One region of the Streptomyces sp. NPDC054847 genome, then DNA from elsewhere that is predicted to be linked to it. Evidence: predicted binding sites of a transcription regulator. Region 1 holds the regulator's gene; the other holds the start of a gene.
The links. The regulator HrcA, encoded in region 1, represses chaperone genes, less so after heat shock. The targets are predictions, from matches to a motif close to TTNGCACTCNGNNNNNCNGAGTGCNAA.

Region 1 (7,677 bases):
GAGGAACCGGCCGCGCTGGTGGTCGAGGTCTCCGACCACCACCCCGCCAGCGCCGTCACCGGCGGGCCGCACAGCGCCGACGAAGCAGGGACCGCGGACTACGGCCGTGGCCTCCAGCTCGTCGCCTCGCTCGCGGAACGCTGGGGCATCACCTTCCACGCCGCGCTGAAGACCGTCTGGGCCCGCCTGCCGCTCGACGGCCGTGACGTCCGCCCGCCCGCCGCCGCGTACGCGGCACCGCCCGCCCGCCGGGGCCCGGACGGGACGGAGGCGTCCGTGCCAGGACGCGGGCGTGACGACCTGGAGTGGGTGAGCCGCGGGGCGCCCGCGTTCCTCGCCGAGGCGTCCGACCTGCTCGCCGGGCAACTGGACGAGGACATGGTCGCCGCGCTGGCGGGCCAGCTGCTGGTGCCGCGGCTCGCCGACCGGTGCGCGATCTGGCTGGACGGCGCGAAGGCACACGGACACGGGACCGGGGGAGGAGGGGCCCGGGCGAGGCTCGTCGGGGTGTGGCACAGCGACGAGGCACGAGTCGGGCCGCTGCGGGAGGCCCTGGGCGAGGAGCCGCCCCTGCTCCCTCTCGCCTCGGACGGCGGACCGGTGCCGGTGGCCTGGCCGGACGGGACCCGCGGCGAGCACCCCGCGCCCCCGTACGGCGCCACGGCGCACGACTCCCCCCGCAGGTGGGGGACGGCCGGGGTGCCGCACCCGCCCACCCCCGGCGCCGTCACTCCCTTCCCGGGCGTGGCCGGGCCGCCCGCCGGCACCGGCACCCAGGAGCCGGCCGGGCCCCTTCCCCCCGACGAGGAACCGGCCACCGCCCTGGCCTACCGCCTCGGCGTCGGCGGCCACCGTCTCGGCGTGCTGCTCGTCGCGCAGAACGGCCCGGCGGGCGTCCCCGCCGAAGTGGCGGCCCTCATCGAGGACTTCGCCCGGCGGGTCGCCCTGGCCGTCAGCGCCGCCCGCCGGTACACCCGGCAGGCCACCATCAGCCGTGTCCTCCAGCGTGGCCTACTGCCCAGCAGGGTGGGACAGATCCCGGGCGTCGACACGTTCCTGGTCTACGAGCCCAGTGACGACGGTGTCGCCGGCGGCGACTTCTACGACGTCTTCCCCGCCGGGTCCGGCGGCCGCTGGTGCTTCATGCTCGGTGACGTCCAGGGCAGCGGGCCGGAGGCCGCCGTCGTCACCGGTCTCGCCAGGCCCTGGCTGCGGTTGCTCGCCCGCGAGGGTTACGAGGTCGGCCAGGTCCTCGACCGGCTCAACGGCCTCCTCCTCGACGACGCCATGGAGGCGGCGGAGGCGGCGGCCCTGATCGTCACCGGCGGGCACGGGCCGGGCCTCCCGGACGGGCAGCACGCGCGCTTCCTGTCGCTGCTGTACGGCCAGGTCGTGCCGTCACCGTCCGGCGACGGCGGCGCCCGCTGCACCCTGGCGAGCGCCGGGCACCCGCTGCCCCTGCTGCTGCGGCCCGACGGCACCGTACGGGCCCTCGCCGAGCCGCAGGTGCTGCTCGGGGTCGTCGACGACGTCGCGTACCAGAGCCACACGTTCGATCTGGAGCCCGGTGACACGCTGCTGTGCGTCACCGACGGGGTGACCGAGCGGCGCTCGGGATCGCGGATGTTCGACGACGAGGACGGTCTCGCGGCCGTCCTGTCCGGATGCGCCGGGCTCACGGCGCAGGGCGTGGCCGAACGGATCAGGGCCGCGGTGCACGCGTTCGCGCCGACGCCGCCCGGGGACGATCTGGCGCTGCTGGTGCTCCAGGCGGGGCGACCTGCCGGGTGACGGACAATGGGGGCATGCCTTCCGTACTGCCTGACGGCGAGCCCATGCCCGAGGACGGCGCGCTGCCCGCGTCCGCCCTCCACGGCGCCGAAGCCCGGCCGCTGGCCTTCTACCTGCACGTGCCGTACTGCGCGACGCGCTGCGGCTACTGCGACTTCAACACCTACACGGCCACCGAGCTGCGCGGTTCGGGGGGAGTGCTCGCCTCCCGCGACAACTACGCAGAGACCCTGGCGGACGAGGTCCGCCTCGCCCGCAAGGTCCTCGGCGACGACCCGCGGCCGGTGCGGACGGTGTTCGTCGGCGGGGGCACTCCGACCCTGCTGGCCGCCGATGATCTCGTACGGATGCTGGACGTGGTGCGTCAGGAGTTCGGTCTCGCCGACGACGCGGAGATCACGACGGAGGCGAACCCGGAATCCGTCGACCCCGCCTACCTGGCGGCCCTGCGGGAGGGCGGCTTCAACCGCGTCTCCTTCGGTATGCAGAGCGCGCGGCAGCACGTGCTCAAGGTGCTCGACCGCACGCACACCCCCGGCCGGCCGGAGGCATGCGTCGCGGAGGCGCGGGCCGCGGGCTTCGACCATGTGAACCTCGACCTGATCTACGGCACCCCCGGCGAGAGCGACGACGACTGGCGGGCCTCGCTGGAGGCCGCCGTTGGCGCGGGACCGGACCATGTGTCGGCGTACGCGCTGATCGTGGAGGAGGGCACACAGCTCGCGCGCCGCATCCGCCGCGGCGAGGTGCCCATGACCGACGACGACGTCCACGCCGACCGCTATCTGATCGCCGACGAGGTGCTCGGCGCGGCCGGCTACGACTGGTACGAGGTGTCCAACTGGGCCACCTCACCGGAAGGCCGCTGCCTGCACAACGAGCTGTACTGGCGCGGTGCCGACTGGTGGGGCGCGGGCCCGGGGGCGCACAGCCACGTCGGCGGCGTGCGCTGGTGGAACGTCAAGCACCCGGGCGCGTACGCGGCAGCCCTCGCGGAGGGCCGTTCGCCCGGCGCGGGCCGCGAACTCCTCCCCGAGGAGGACCGCCGCGTGGAGCGCATCCTGCTGGAGCTGCGGCTGCGTGAGGGCGTGCCGCTGGACCTCCTGCGTGAGGCGGGCCTCGCGGCGGCCGCCCGTTCCCTGGCCGACGGGCTGCTGGAGCCCGGCCCGTTCGAGGCCGGTCGCGCGGTGCTGACCCTGCGGGGACGGCTGCTGGCGGACGCGGTGGTGCGGGACCTGGTGGACTGATCACTCGCCGGAGTGAATCGATGCGGAGACGCCACGTAGGTGCCTAGGCTGATCCCAGGCTGCCGCGTAAAGGCCGCGGCGGAAATGGAGGACACGGAGATGACCGCTGTGGACGATCGCGGGATGACGGAGTTCTTCGAGGGTTTCGAGGGCCCCGAGGGTGTCAGGGTTGAGCTCCTCCGGGGGGAAATTGTGATGATGGCGGGGCCTGATCTGGTGCACAGCTGATCGTGGAAGCTGTGTTGGATCAGATCCCGCGCCAACGCTGGGCGCGACTACAGACCCAGGACATCGACATCCTGAACGAGGCCAGTGAGCCGGTACCCGACTTGGTGGTGCTGGAACGCGATGTGGGACCGCCGTCGGGGCGGTTGCTCCCCTCTACGCTGATCACGATGCTGGTCGAAGTCGTCTCCAAGACCAGCGTTGATCGCGACTACGGCGTCAAACGATCAGTTTACGCGGCGGGAAGGGTGCCCGCCTACTTGATCATCGACCCGATCATGGCCCAGTGCGTCTTCCTCACCGAGCCCGTCGGCAGTGGGGACAAGGCCGAGTACCAGGTCCAGCGGGTAACGAAGTTCGGCGACTCCGTTCCGCTGGACATACTCGGTACCAAGTTGGACACCGGCGAATTCGGCACTCTCCCCGGAGTCAGGCCTCACCGCTGGCCGTGACGAAGTCGATCAATTCCTCCACCCGCCCCAGCAGCGCAGGCTCCAGGTCCTTGTACGAGCGGACCTTGGAGAGGATGTGCTGCCAGGCGGCGCCCGTGTTCTCCGGCCAGCCGAGGGCGCGGCAGACGCCCGTCTTCCAGTCCTGTCCGCGCGGCACCGTGGGCCACGCCGGGATCCCCACGGAAGAGGGCTTCACCGCCTCCCACACGTCGATGTACGGGTGGCCCACCACCAGCACGTGCGGGTCCGTGACCGAGGCCGCGATACGGGACTCCTTGGAGCCCGCGACCAAGTGGTCCACCAGGACGCCGAGGCGGGCGTCCGGACCGGGGGAGAAGTCCGCCACGATCGACGGAAGGTCGTCGACGCCTTCCAAATACTCGACCACCACGCCCTCGATCCGCAGGTCGTCACCCCACACCCGCTCCACGAGCTCCGCGTCGTGGCGGCCCTCCACGTAGATGCGGCCCGCGCGGGCGACCCGGGCCCGGGCACCGGGAACGGCGACAGAGCCGGAGGCCGTACGGGACGGACGGGACGGGCCCGCCGGGGCCGGGCGGACCAGCGTGACGACCTTGCCCTCCAGCAGGAAGCCCCGCGGCTCGAGCGGGAACACGCGGTGCTTGCCGAAGCGGTCCTCCAGGGTGACCGTGCCCGCTTCGCAGCGGATCACCGCGCCGCAGAAGCCGGTCGACACCTCCTCCACCACGAGCTCGGGGTCGGCCGGGACCTCCGGCACGGGCTTCGACCGCTTCCACGGCGGCGTGAGATCAGGGCTGTAGCTGCGCATTCGCACGACGATACGGCCGCACGCCGCTACGACACGCCGAAACGCGCCGCCAGTTCGTCGCGCTGGGCCCGTACGAACGCCGCGTCCACCACCGCGCCGTGCCCCGGGACGTACAGCGCGTCCTCGCCGCCGAGCGCCAGCAGCCTGTCGAGGGCGGCGGGCCACTGCGGCCCGACGGCGTCCGTGCCGGCCTGGGGCTCTGCGGACTCCTCCACCAGGTCTCCGCAGAACACCACCTCCCGTTCCGCGGGCACCAACAGCGCCAGATCGTGGCCCGAGTGACCGGGGCCCACATTGGCCAGCAGCACCTGGCGGCCTCCCAGGTCGAGCGTCCACTCCCCGGACACCGCATGCTGTGGTGCCACCACCATGTCCGCGGCCTCCGCCGCCTCCTCGGGAGCGACCCCGTGCCGGATCGCGGTGGCGCGGATCGCGTCCCGCTCCCGGTGCAGCAGCGTGTCCATGCCCACAGCCCCGTACACGTCCGCCCCGGCGAAGGCCGCCGTGCCCAGCACATGGTCGAAATGGGGATGGCTGAGTGCGATGTGCGTCACGCGGCGCCCGCCCGTCAGCGCCTGCGCCTGGGCGCGCAGCTCGGCGCCCTCACGGAGCGTGGAGCCCGTGTCGTACAGCAGCACCCCGGCCTCGCCCGCGACCAGGCCGACGGTCGCGTCCCATCCCGGCAGGCGGCGGCGGCCGACTCCCTCGGCCAGCCGTTCCCAGCCGAAGTCTTCCCAACTGACGTCCATACGGCGACGCTATCCGCATCACATCCGCATCGACCTGCGCGGGCCGCACGAGCGCGTGTCCGACCGCACGGTCGGCCACCCTTGCTACCCGCGTACCCCTCAGCCGTACACTGGCCGGGGGAATGCTGGCACTCGGGCGCACCGAGTGCCAGGACACACAGAGGAACCACAGCTGGAGGTGCGCGAATGCTCAGCGAACGCAGGCTCGAGGTGCTGCGCGCCATCGTCCAGGACTACGTCGGCACCGAGGAGCCTGTCGGCTCCAAGGCCCTCACCGAGCGTCACAACCTCGGCGTCTCCCCGGCCACCGTCCGCAACGACATGGCCGTGCTGGAGGAGGAGGGCTTCATCGCCCAGCCCCACACCAGCGCCGGACGGATCCCCACGGACAAGGGGTACCGGCTGTTCGTCGACCGGCTGGCCGGCGTCAAGCCGCTGTCGTCGCCGGAGCGCCGCGCCATCCAGAACTTCCTGGACGGGGCGGTCGACCTCGACGACGTCGTGGGACGTACGGTGCGGCTGCTGGCGCAGCTGACCCGGCAGGTCGCCGTCGTGCAGTACCCGTCGCTGACCCGGTCCACGGTCCGGCACGTGGAACTCCTCTCCCTCGCGCCCGCCCGCCTGATGCTCGTGCTGATCACGGACACGGGCCGGGTCGAGCAGCGCATGATCGACTGCCCCGCCCCCTTCGGCGACGCCTCGCTCGCGGACCTGCGGGCACGGCTCAACAGCCGGGTCGTGGGACGCCGCTTCGCGGACGTGCCGCAGCTGGTGCAGGACCTTCCCGAATCCTTCGAGCACGAGGACCGCGGCACCGTCTCCACGGTGCTCTCCACACTGCTCGAGACCCTGGTCGAGGAGACCGAGGAGCGGCTCGTGATCGGCGGCACCGCCAATCTGACCCGCTTCGGACACGACTTCCCGCTGACCATCCGGCCCGTGCTGGAGGCGCTGGAGGAGCATGTGGTGCTCCTCAAGCTGCTCGGCGAGGCGAATGAGTCGGGCGGTATGGGCATGACCGTACGTATCGGTCACGAGAACGCCCATGAAGGCCTCAACTCCACGTCCGTGGTCTCGGTCGGCTACGGTTCGGGCGACGAGGCAGTAGCGAAACTCGGCGTGGTCGGACCGACCCGCATGGACTACCCCGGAACGATGGGAGCGGTACGCGCAGTGGCACGTTACGTCGGACAGATCCTGGCGGAGTCGTAAGTGGCCACGGACTATTACGCCGTACTCGGCGTACGCCGCGATGCATCGCAGGACGAGATCAAGAAGGCCTTCCGCCGCCTCGCGCGCGAACTCCACCCGGACGTGAATCCGGATCCGAAGACGCAGGAGCGCTTCAAGGAGATCAACGCCGCGTACGAGGTGCTCTCGGACCCGCAGAAGAAGCAGGTCTACGACCTCGGCGGTGACCCGCTGTCGCAGGCCGGAGGCGGCGGCGCCGGAGGCTTCGGCGCGGGCGGCTTCGGCAACTTCTCCGACATCATGGACGCGTTCTTCGGCACGGCGTCGCAGCGCGGACCGCGCTCGCGCACCCGCCGCGGCCAGGACGCGATGATCCGGCTGGAGATCGAGCTCAACGAGGCCGCCTTCGGCACCACGAAGGACATCCAGGTCGACACGGCCGTCGTCTGCACGACCTGCTCCGGCGAGGGCGCGGCGCCCGGCACATCGGCGCAGACCTGCGACATGTGCCGCGGGCGCGGCGAGGTCTCGCAGGTGACACGGTCCTTCCTGGGCCAGGTCATGACGTCGCGGCCCTGCCCGCAGTGCCAGGGCTTCGGCACGGTCGTGCCGACCCCGTGCCCGGAGTGCGCCGGCGACGGCCGCGTCCGGTCGCGGCGGACGCTGACCGTGAAGATCCCGGCCGGTGTCGACAACGGCACCCGGATCCAGCTCGCGGGTGAGGGCGAGGTCGGCCCCGGCGGCGGCCCCGCCGGTGACCTGTACGTCGAGATCCACGAGGTCGCCCACCCCGTCTTCCAGCGGCGCGGCGACGACCTGCACTGCACGGTGACGATCCCCATGACCGCGGCGGCGCTGGGCACGAAGTGCCCGCTCGAGACGCTCGACGGCGTGGAGGAGGTCGACATCCGACCGGGCACGCAGTCCGGCCAGTCGATCCCGCTGCACGGCCGCGGCATCACGCACCTGCGCGGCGGCGGCCGGGGCGACCTGATCGTGCACGTCGAGGTGACGACGCCGACGAAGCTGGACCCGGAGCAGGAGCGACTGCTGAGGGACCTGGCGAAGCTGCGGGGCGAGGAGCGCCCGCTGGGCCAGTTCCAGCCGGGCCAGCAGGGGCTGTTCTCGCGGCTGAAGGACGCGTTCAACGGGCGTTAGCCGGTGGTGGGGCGACGGGTCCGCTGCGCGGGGCCGTTTCCCCTCCCCGCCCCTTCCCGAACCGGGCTCCGCCC
Region 2 (7,677 bases), on a different contig from region 1:
AGATTCGCAATGAGTCATATTTACATCTACTTACACAGCAGATGTACGGTCGTTGGCACGGTGCTGGTGCCGGATCCGGCGCACGTCCGGTCGGCGTCCCGCCCGTTTCCGACCTGGTCCTGTATCCACCCAGCACGGTTTCAAGGGGACATGCGCCATGGCAGATTTCTCTCGCCTTCCCGGACCCAACGCCGATCTGTGGGACTGGCAGCTCCTCGCGGCATGCCGTGGGGTCGACAGCTCGCTCTTCTTCCATCCGGAAGGTGAGCGCGGCGCGGCGCGAAGCGCGCGCGAGAACTCGGCGAAGGAGGTCTGCATGCGGTGCCCCGTACGCGCCGAGTGCGCGGCGCACGCACTGGCCGTGCGCGAGCCCTACGGTGTCTGGGGCGGGCTGACCGAGGACGAGCGCGAGGAGCTCATGGGACGGGCACGCCACCGGCTGATCCCCGCCACGAGCGCGGGGGGTGCGGTGCACGGCTGACGAGAGCGCCACGCACACGAACCGAAGAAACGTTCCTGCACTTTGCCTGCCCCCTGCCGGCAATCCGGCCCCGTGCACAGGCAGTTGTTCCGGCGTCCCGGCCCCCGATCTCCCGAGCGGGGGCCGACGGCCGTCCCGCAGGACGCACACCCCGAATCCGACGATGGCCGCCGACGCCGTGGAGCCGCTGACACGTCAGCGGGACGCCGCGAGGGTGAGCTGGGACAACGTCGCCGAGACGGCCGGGACATGGGCCAGGTCGGGCAGCGTCAGGGCGACGATCTCACGGTGGACCGACGGCTCGACCGTCACCAGCCTGGCCCCCTTGGGCCGCACCGACTCCAGCGCCAGTTCGGGAAGTACGGCCACACCGAGCCCCGCGCCCACCAGCCCGATCACCGCCGGGTAGTCGTCGGTGGCGAAGTCGATGCGCGGCGTGAAGCCCGCACTCTCGCAGACCTCCACCAGTTGCCGCCGGCAGCGCGGGCAGCCCGCGATCCACGACTCCTCCGCGAGGTCGCCGATGGCCACCTTGCCCGCGTCGGCGAGGCGGTGCCCGTCGGGCACCAGACCCACGAGCCGGTCGACGAGCAGCGGCCGGACGACGAGGTCGGCCCACTCCGACTCGGCCCCCGCCGTGTCGTAACGGAAGGCGAGCGCCACGTCGCAGTCACCGTCGCGGAGCATCTCCACCGAGCGCGGCGGCTCCGCGTCGACGAGCGAGACCCGGGTGCCGGGATGGGCCGCGCGCAGGGCGGCGAGGGCCGTGGGCACGAGCGTGGAACTACCGCTCGGGAACGAGACGAGACGGACCCGGCCGGCCCGGAGCCCGGCGATCGCCGCCACTTCCTCCTCCGCCGCGGTGAGCCCGGCGAGAATGCCGGAGGCATGGCGTACGAGCGCTTCTCCGGCCTGGGTCAGGCGCATCTCGCGGCCGGTACGGATCAGCAGCGGCGTCCCGGCCGAGCTTTCGAGCGCCTTCATCTGCTGACTGACCGCGGGCTGGGTGCATCCCAGTTCGCGGGCGGCCGCGGAGAACGAGCCGGTGGTGGCGACGGCACGCAGGACACGGAGGTGGCGGGCTTCGATCACCCATCAAGCATAAGGGACGCTTGGGGGAACGGACGATTAACCGTTGGTTACTTTGAGGCGGTGTCGGTTAGCGTGCAAGACATGAAGCTTCTGACCGTGAACGTGGGCCGCCCCAAGACGGCCGATTACACCGATGCACCCGGCGGCATGACCGGAATCGACAAGCGCCCGGTGGAAGGGCCCGTCCGGGTGACGGATCCGGGCCCCAAGGGGCAGGGCGGCAGCGGTCTCTCGGGGGACGCGGTCTGCGACCTGCGCCACCACGGCGGGAGCGACCAGGCCGTGTACGCCTTCGCCCGTGAGGATCTCGACGCCTGGGAAGGCGAGTTGGGGCGTCCGCTTTCCAACGGCACGTTCGGCGAGAACCTCACCACCATCGGCGTCGATGTCACCGGGGCCAGGATCGGTGAGCGGTGGCGCATCGGCGATGCGGTGGTGCTCGAGGTCACCTCTGGCCGCGTCCCGTGCCGCACCTTCGCCGGCCGGCTCGGCGAGAAGGGCTGGGTCAGGCGTTTCACACAGAGCGGGGTGTCCGGCGCGTACCTGCGGGTCATCGAGCCCGGCGAGATCCGCGCCGGCGACCCGGTGGAGGTGGTGCACCGGCCGGAGCACGAGGTGACCGTGGAGATGGCGTTCCGGGCGGAGACCACCGAGCGCCACCTGCTGCCCCTGGTCCTCGAGGCAGGTGACGCCCTGCACAGTGAACTGCTGAGGAACGCCCGCGCGTACGTCGCGAAATACGGCACGGCGGCCGGCCCCGGACTGGTCCCCGGCCCCGCCGCATAGGCGAGGGGCCCGGCGGGACTCGCGGCGCGGGCGCCGGAAGGCGGAACGGGCCCGGGACTTCGGGGCAGTTCGCGCCCCCGGGCGGGCCGCGGAGGGGCACCGGTCAGGGAAGGCGCCCGCGCCGCACCACCACGTCGGGCATTAACGTGCCGCCTATGACGACTGCACTGATCACGGGAGCGACCGCGGGCATCGGCGCCGCCTTCGCACGGCGGCTCGCGGCCGATGGGCACAACCTGGTGCTCGTGGCCCGGGACACCGAACGGCTGCAGGAACAGGCCACCGAACTGCACGACCGGCACGGCATCGAGGCGGAGGTACTGACGGCCGACCTGTCGCGGGAAGACGGGATCGGCGCGGTCGAGGAGCGCCTTGCGGACCACAAACACCCTGTCGATCTGCTGGTCAACAACGCGGGTTTCGGGAACAAGGGCCGGTTCCTCGAGGTCTCCATGGCCGACGAGCTGACCATGCTGAAGGTGCACTGCGAGGCGGTGCTGCGGCTGACCGCGGCCGCGGCGGGACCGATGCGCGAACGCGGCCGGGGCGGCGTGGTGAACGTGGCGTCGGTCGCCGCCTTCGTGCCCCGTGGCACCTACGGCGCGTCCAAGGCATGGGTCGTGCAGTTCACCCAGGGCGCCGCCAGGGACCTCGCCGGATCGGGGGTGCGGCTGATGGCGCTGTGCCCGGGATTCGTACGGACCGAGTTCCACCAGCGGGCCGGCATGGGCACGGACAACATCCCCGGCTGGATGTGGCTGGACGCCGACAAGCTGGTGGCGTCGGCGCTCTCGGACCTGGCCAAGGGGAAGTCCCTCTCCATCCCCGACCCCCGCTACAAGGCGCTGATGGGCGTCGTGAAGCTGACGCCGCGCGGCCTGCTGGGCGGGCTCACGTCGAAGACGGGCCGTAAGTACGGGCCGCAGTAGCCGCTCACGACACGACTGTGACCTGCGTCACTAAGATGGACATATCCCATCGGGGGCCGCAGCGGCTCGGGAGGCGCCATGAAATTCATGCAGATCATCGACTACAAGACCGCCAGGTTCGACGACGTGAACGCGCTCATGGACAGGTGGGTCGAGCAGACACAGGGCAAGCGGACCACCGGCCACGCCGTCACGGGGAAGGACCGCAGCGACAGCAGCCACTACGTCGACATCGTCGAGTTCCCCTCGTACGAGGAGGCGATGAAGAACTCGCACCTTCCGGAGACGGACAAGATGTTCCAGGAGATGGTGGCCCTCTGCGACGGCATGCCCTCGTTCACCGACCTGGACGTGGTCCGTGAGGAACAGCTGAACGCGGCGACGGCCCGCCGCTTCTTCCACGAGATCGCGGCCGGCGGCAATCTGGACGCCATCGGCGAGGTCTTCGCCGACGACTACATCGACCACGACGTCGCCAACGAGGAGGACACCGAGGTCGGCAAGCAGGTCATACGCCGGGACCTCGGCATGTGGCGCGACGCCTTCGACTTCACCTTCGAGCTCGACCGGCAGGTCACCCAAGGGGACGACGTCGTGACGCTGTGGACCTGGAGCGGCAGGCACAAGGCGGAGTTCCGGGGCATCCCGGCGACGGGAGAGCAGTGCACCATCACCGGCACGACGATCTTCCGGTTCGAGGACGGGAAGATCAAGGAAGGCTGGTGGCACATGGACCTGATGCGGCTGATGCGCCAGCTCGGCGCCCTGTAGGCCGCGCCTGCCAGGAGACGTTCCGACGGGGAAGGCCCCCGCCCTCGCGCGATGCGGGGACGGGGGCCTTCTCGGCGCTTGTCGCGTCAGTGGCTGTGGCCGTGGCCGTGGCCGTGACCCGCGTCGCCCTCGTCCTCGGCCGGCTTCTCGACGACCAGGGTCTCGGTCGTGAGCAGCAGGGAGGCGATGGAGGCGGCGTTCTCCAGAGCGGAGCGCGTGACCTTGACCGGGTCGATGACGCCGGCCTTGACCAGGTCGCCGTACTCGCCGGTCGCGGCGTTGAAGCCCTGACCCGCCTCGAGCTCGGCCACCTTGGCGGTGATGACGTAGCCCTCGAGGCCGGCGTTCTCGGCGATCCAGCGCAGCGGCTCGACGGCGGCGCGGCGGACGACGGCGACACCGGTGGCCTCGTCGCCCTCCTTGCCCAGGTTGCCCTCGAGCACCTTCACGGCGTGGACGAGCGCGGAGCCACCACCGGAGACGATGCCCTCCTCGACCGCGGCGCGGGTCGCGGAGATGGCGTCCTCGAGACGGTGCTTCTTCTCCTTGAGCTCCACCTCGGTGGCGGCGCCGACCTTGATCACGCACACGCCGCCGGCCAGCTTCGCGAGGCGCTCCTGGAGCTTCTCGCGGTCCCAGTCGGAGTCGGTGGACTCGATCTCGGCCTTGATCTGGTTGACGCGGCCCGCGACGTCCTCGCTCTTGCCGCCACCGTCGACGATCGTGGTGTCGTCCTTGGTGATCGTCACGCGGCGGGCGGTGCCCAGCACGTCCAGACCGGCCTGGTCCAGCTTGAGGCCGACCTCTTCGGCGATGACGGTGGCACCGGTGAGGGTGGCCATGTCGCCGAGCATCGCCTTGCGGCGGTCGCCGAAGCCGGGGGCCTTGACGGCCACCGCGTTGAAGGTGCCGCGGATCTTGTTCACGACGAGGGTGGAGAGCGCCTCGCCCTCGACATCCTCGGCGATGATCAGCAGCGGCTTGGAGCCACCGGCCTGGATGACCTTCTCCAGCAGCGGCAGCATGTCCTGGATGGAGGTGATCTTGCCCTGGTGGATCAGGATGTACGGGTCGTCGAGGACGGCCTCCATACGCTCCTGGTCGGTCACCATGTACGGGGACAGGTAGCCCTTGTCGAAGGCCATGCCCTCGGTGAAGTCGAGCTCCAGACCGAAGGTGTTGGACTCCTCGACGGTGATGACACCGTCCTTGCCGACCTTGTCCATCGCCTCGGCGATGAGCTCGCCGACCTGCTGGTCCTGCGCGGAGAGCGCGGCCACGGCGGCGATGTCGGCCTTGTCCTCGATCGGGCGGGCGGTCGCGAGGAGCTCCTCGGACACGGCCTTGACCGCGGCGTCGATGCCCTTCTTCAGGGCGGCCGGGGAGGCACCGGCGGCGACGTTGCGCAGACCCTCGCGGACCAGCGCCTGGGCCAGCACGGTGGCGGTGGTCGTACCGTCACCCGCGATGTCGTTGGTCTTGGTCGCCACCTCCTTCACCAGCTGGGCGCCCAGGTTCTCGTACGGGTCCTCGATCTCGACCTCGCGGGCGATGGTGACGCCGTCGTTGGTGATGGTGGGAGCGCCGAACTTCTTGTCGATGACGACGTTGCGGCCACGGGGGCCGATCGTCACCTTGACCGTGTCGGCAAGCTTGTTGACGCCGCGCTCGAGGGCGCGACGGGCGTCCTCGTCGAACTTCAGGATCTTCGCCATGGGAGCGGTTCAGCCCTCTCGGATTTCGTGTTCAAAGAACTGCGCCCCTCGCCGCCCGGCATCAGCGGGGTGGCCAGGGGCGCAGCTCGAGGCAGAACTGACGCGGAGTCCCAGGGGCCGATGACCCCTGAGCGCGCCCCTGCTTTCTACTTCTCGACGATCGCGAGCACGTCGCGGGCCGAGAGGACGAGGTACTCCTCGCCGCTGTACTTCACTTCGGTGCCGCCGTACTTGCTGTACAGCACGATGTCGCCGGTCTTCACGTCGAGCGGCAGGCGCTCGCCGTTCTCGAAGCGGCCCGGGCCCACGGCCAGGACGACGCCCTCCTGGGGCTTCTCCTTGGCGGTGTCCGGAATAACCAGGCCAGAGGCCGTGGTCTGCTCGGCGTCGAGCGGCTGGACCACAATGCGGTCCTCGAGCGGCTTGATGGCAACCTTGGAGCTGGCGGTCGTCACGATCCGACCTCCCCCTTCGGAGATCACGGGGTTAACTGATCTGAGGTGGCGACCAGGTGGATCCGTCGTCGCGGGTGCCGGACCTGCCCGTCGCTGTGTTGGCACTCTCACTTGGTGAGTGCCAGGGCCGAGACTATGACTGCGATTAGCACTCGGTCAAGCGGAGTGCCAATGCGAGACCGCGTGGCGTTCCGATTCGGACTCCGGCCCGGCCACGGTCCCGCCGTCCGGTCACGGCCTCCGGCCCCGCCCGACGGTCCCCGGTCTCAGACGTAGTCCTCCAGCCTGGCCACGGCGTACCCCTTCGCCGTCACCGTCCGCATGACCCGCCGGATCATGTCCGGCATGCTGCCCTCCCAGTCCTCCTCGCCACGGAAGTGCGTGAGGATGATGTCGCCCGGATGCAGGTCCCGGTCCCACTCCCGCCACTCCATGTGGTCGGGAAACGCCTCCGCGGCCCACAGCGGCACGGCCTCGACGCCACACTTCTTGGCGACGCGCAGGGTGTCCCTGTTGTAGTTCCCGTACGGGGGGCGCATGAGCCGGGGCCGGCTCCCGTAGCGCTTCTCCAGCTTGTCCTGCTGGCCGCAGATCTCACGCTTCTGCTCGGCGTACGAAAGGCCGGGCAGATACGGGTGGTTGAGCGTGTGGTTGTGCAGCGCCACCCCGCTGTCCCGCATCTTCTCGAAGTAGCCGTAGTCGTCGTTGATGACGTAGTCGCTGAGGAAGGCGCTGTAAGGGATCCGCAGGTCGGACATCATCCGCAGCAGTTCGGGGTCCTTCTCCGCGCCGTCGTCGATCGTCAGGAAGACGATCTTCTCCTTCGTCGGGACGGTGGTGAACACGGGCGGCAGCCCCTCTCCGTCCTCCACCTCGAATCCCTTGCGGGTGCTGATCCGAGGCTTGACGGCGGGTGGCGGTGGCGCCGCGAGCGGCGTCTGCTTCAGCCCCCACTTCTTCGCGGCGGCGGCGCGGGCCTTCTGGCTGAGCGCTGCCTTCTCCCGCTGCGCCGGACCACCGCCGGCGGCTTCGCGGGCCTTGCGGGCGTCCGGCTCCTGCGCCTGCGGCCCCTGCCGTGCTTCCTTCTCTGCGGCGGGCCGGGAGGGGCGGGGCGCCTCCGGCGGCCCCTCGGCCGCACAGCCGGAGCCGAGCGCGGCGACGACGAGCGAGACAAGGGCCGCGCGGGCCCGGTACGCTCCTAGTTTTCCCTTTTGTCGTACTAGCTGCATGGCGACGCATCCTGTCAGCGCGCCGCCCGCTCACCGGTCCGACACCGCCGCCACGAGCGCACCATCCCCCACCTGGACCACAATGGCCCGGTGAACGACCTCGATCCGCTCGCCGCCTTCACCGCACTGCGCACCGAGGAGGGCGAAGCGCTGCTGGCCTCGCTGGCCTCCTACGACCCCGCCCGTGAACTGGCCGTCGCGACCCGCCTGCGACGCGAG

Region 2: groES (co-chaperone GroES) is a predicted target of HrcA. The motif match lies at 6,375-6,401, and genes of this name have one in related genera.

What each region holds. Positions count from the first base shown of each region.
Region 1 covers NZ_JBSGZJ010000253.1:12-7,688, reverse strand. The annotation lists gene ACWGH4_RS22740 (SpoIIE family protein phosphatase) at 1-1,791, shown strand, start outside; gene hemW (radical SAM family heme chaperone HemW) at 1,806-3,038, shown strand; partial or broken gene ACWGH4_RS22730 (Uma2 family endonuclease) at 3,138-3,715, shown strand; gene ACWGH4_RS22725 (DUF3097 domain-containing protein) at 3,693-4,505, opposite strand; gene ACWGH4_RS22720 (MBL fold metallo-hydrolase) at 4,532-5,254, opposite strand; gene hrcA (heat-inducible transcriptional repressor HrcA) at 5,441-6,466, shown strand; gene dnaJ (molecular chaperone DnaJ) at 6,467-7,603, shown strand.
Region 2 covers NZ_JBSGZJ010000174.1:4,740-12,416, forward strand. The annotation lists gene ACWGH4_RS18805 (WhiB family transcriptional regulator) at 158-481, shown strand; gene ACWGH4_RS18810 (LysR family transcriptional regulator) at 677-1,573, opposite strand; gene ACWGH4_RS18815 (MOSC domain-containing protein) at 1,655-2,359, shown strand; gene ACWGH4_RS18820 (SDR family NAD(P)-dependent oxidoreductase) at 2,515-3,288, shown strand; gene ACWGH4_RS18825 (ester cyclase) at 3,367-4,059, shown strand; gene groL (chaperonin GroEL) at 4,146-5,774, opposite strand; gene groES (co-chaperone GroES) at 5,921-6,229, opposite strand; gene ACWGH4_RS18840 (polysaccharide deacetylase family protein) at 6,496-7,458, opposite strand; gene ACWGH4_RS18845 (class I SAM-dependent methyltransferase) at 7,549-7,677, shown strand, end outside.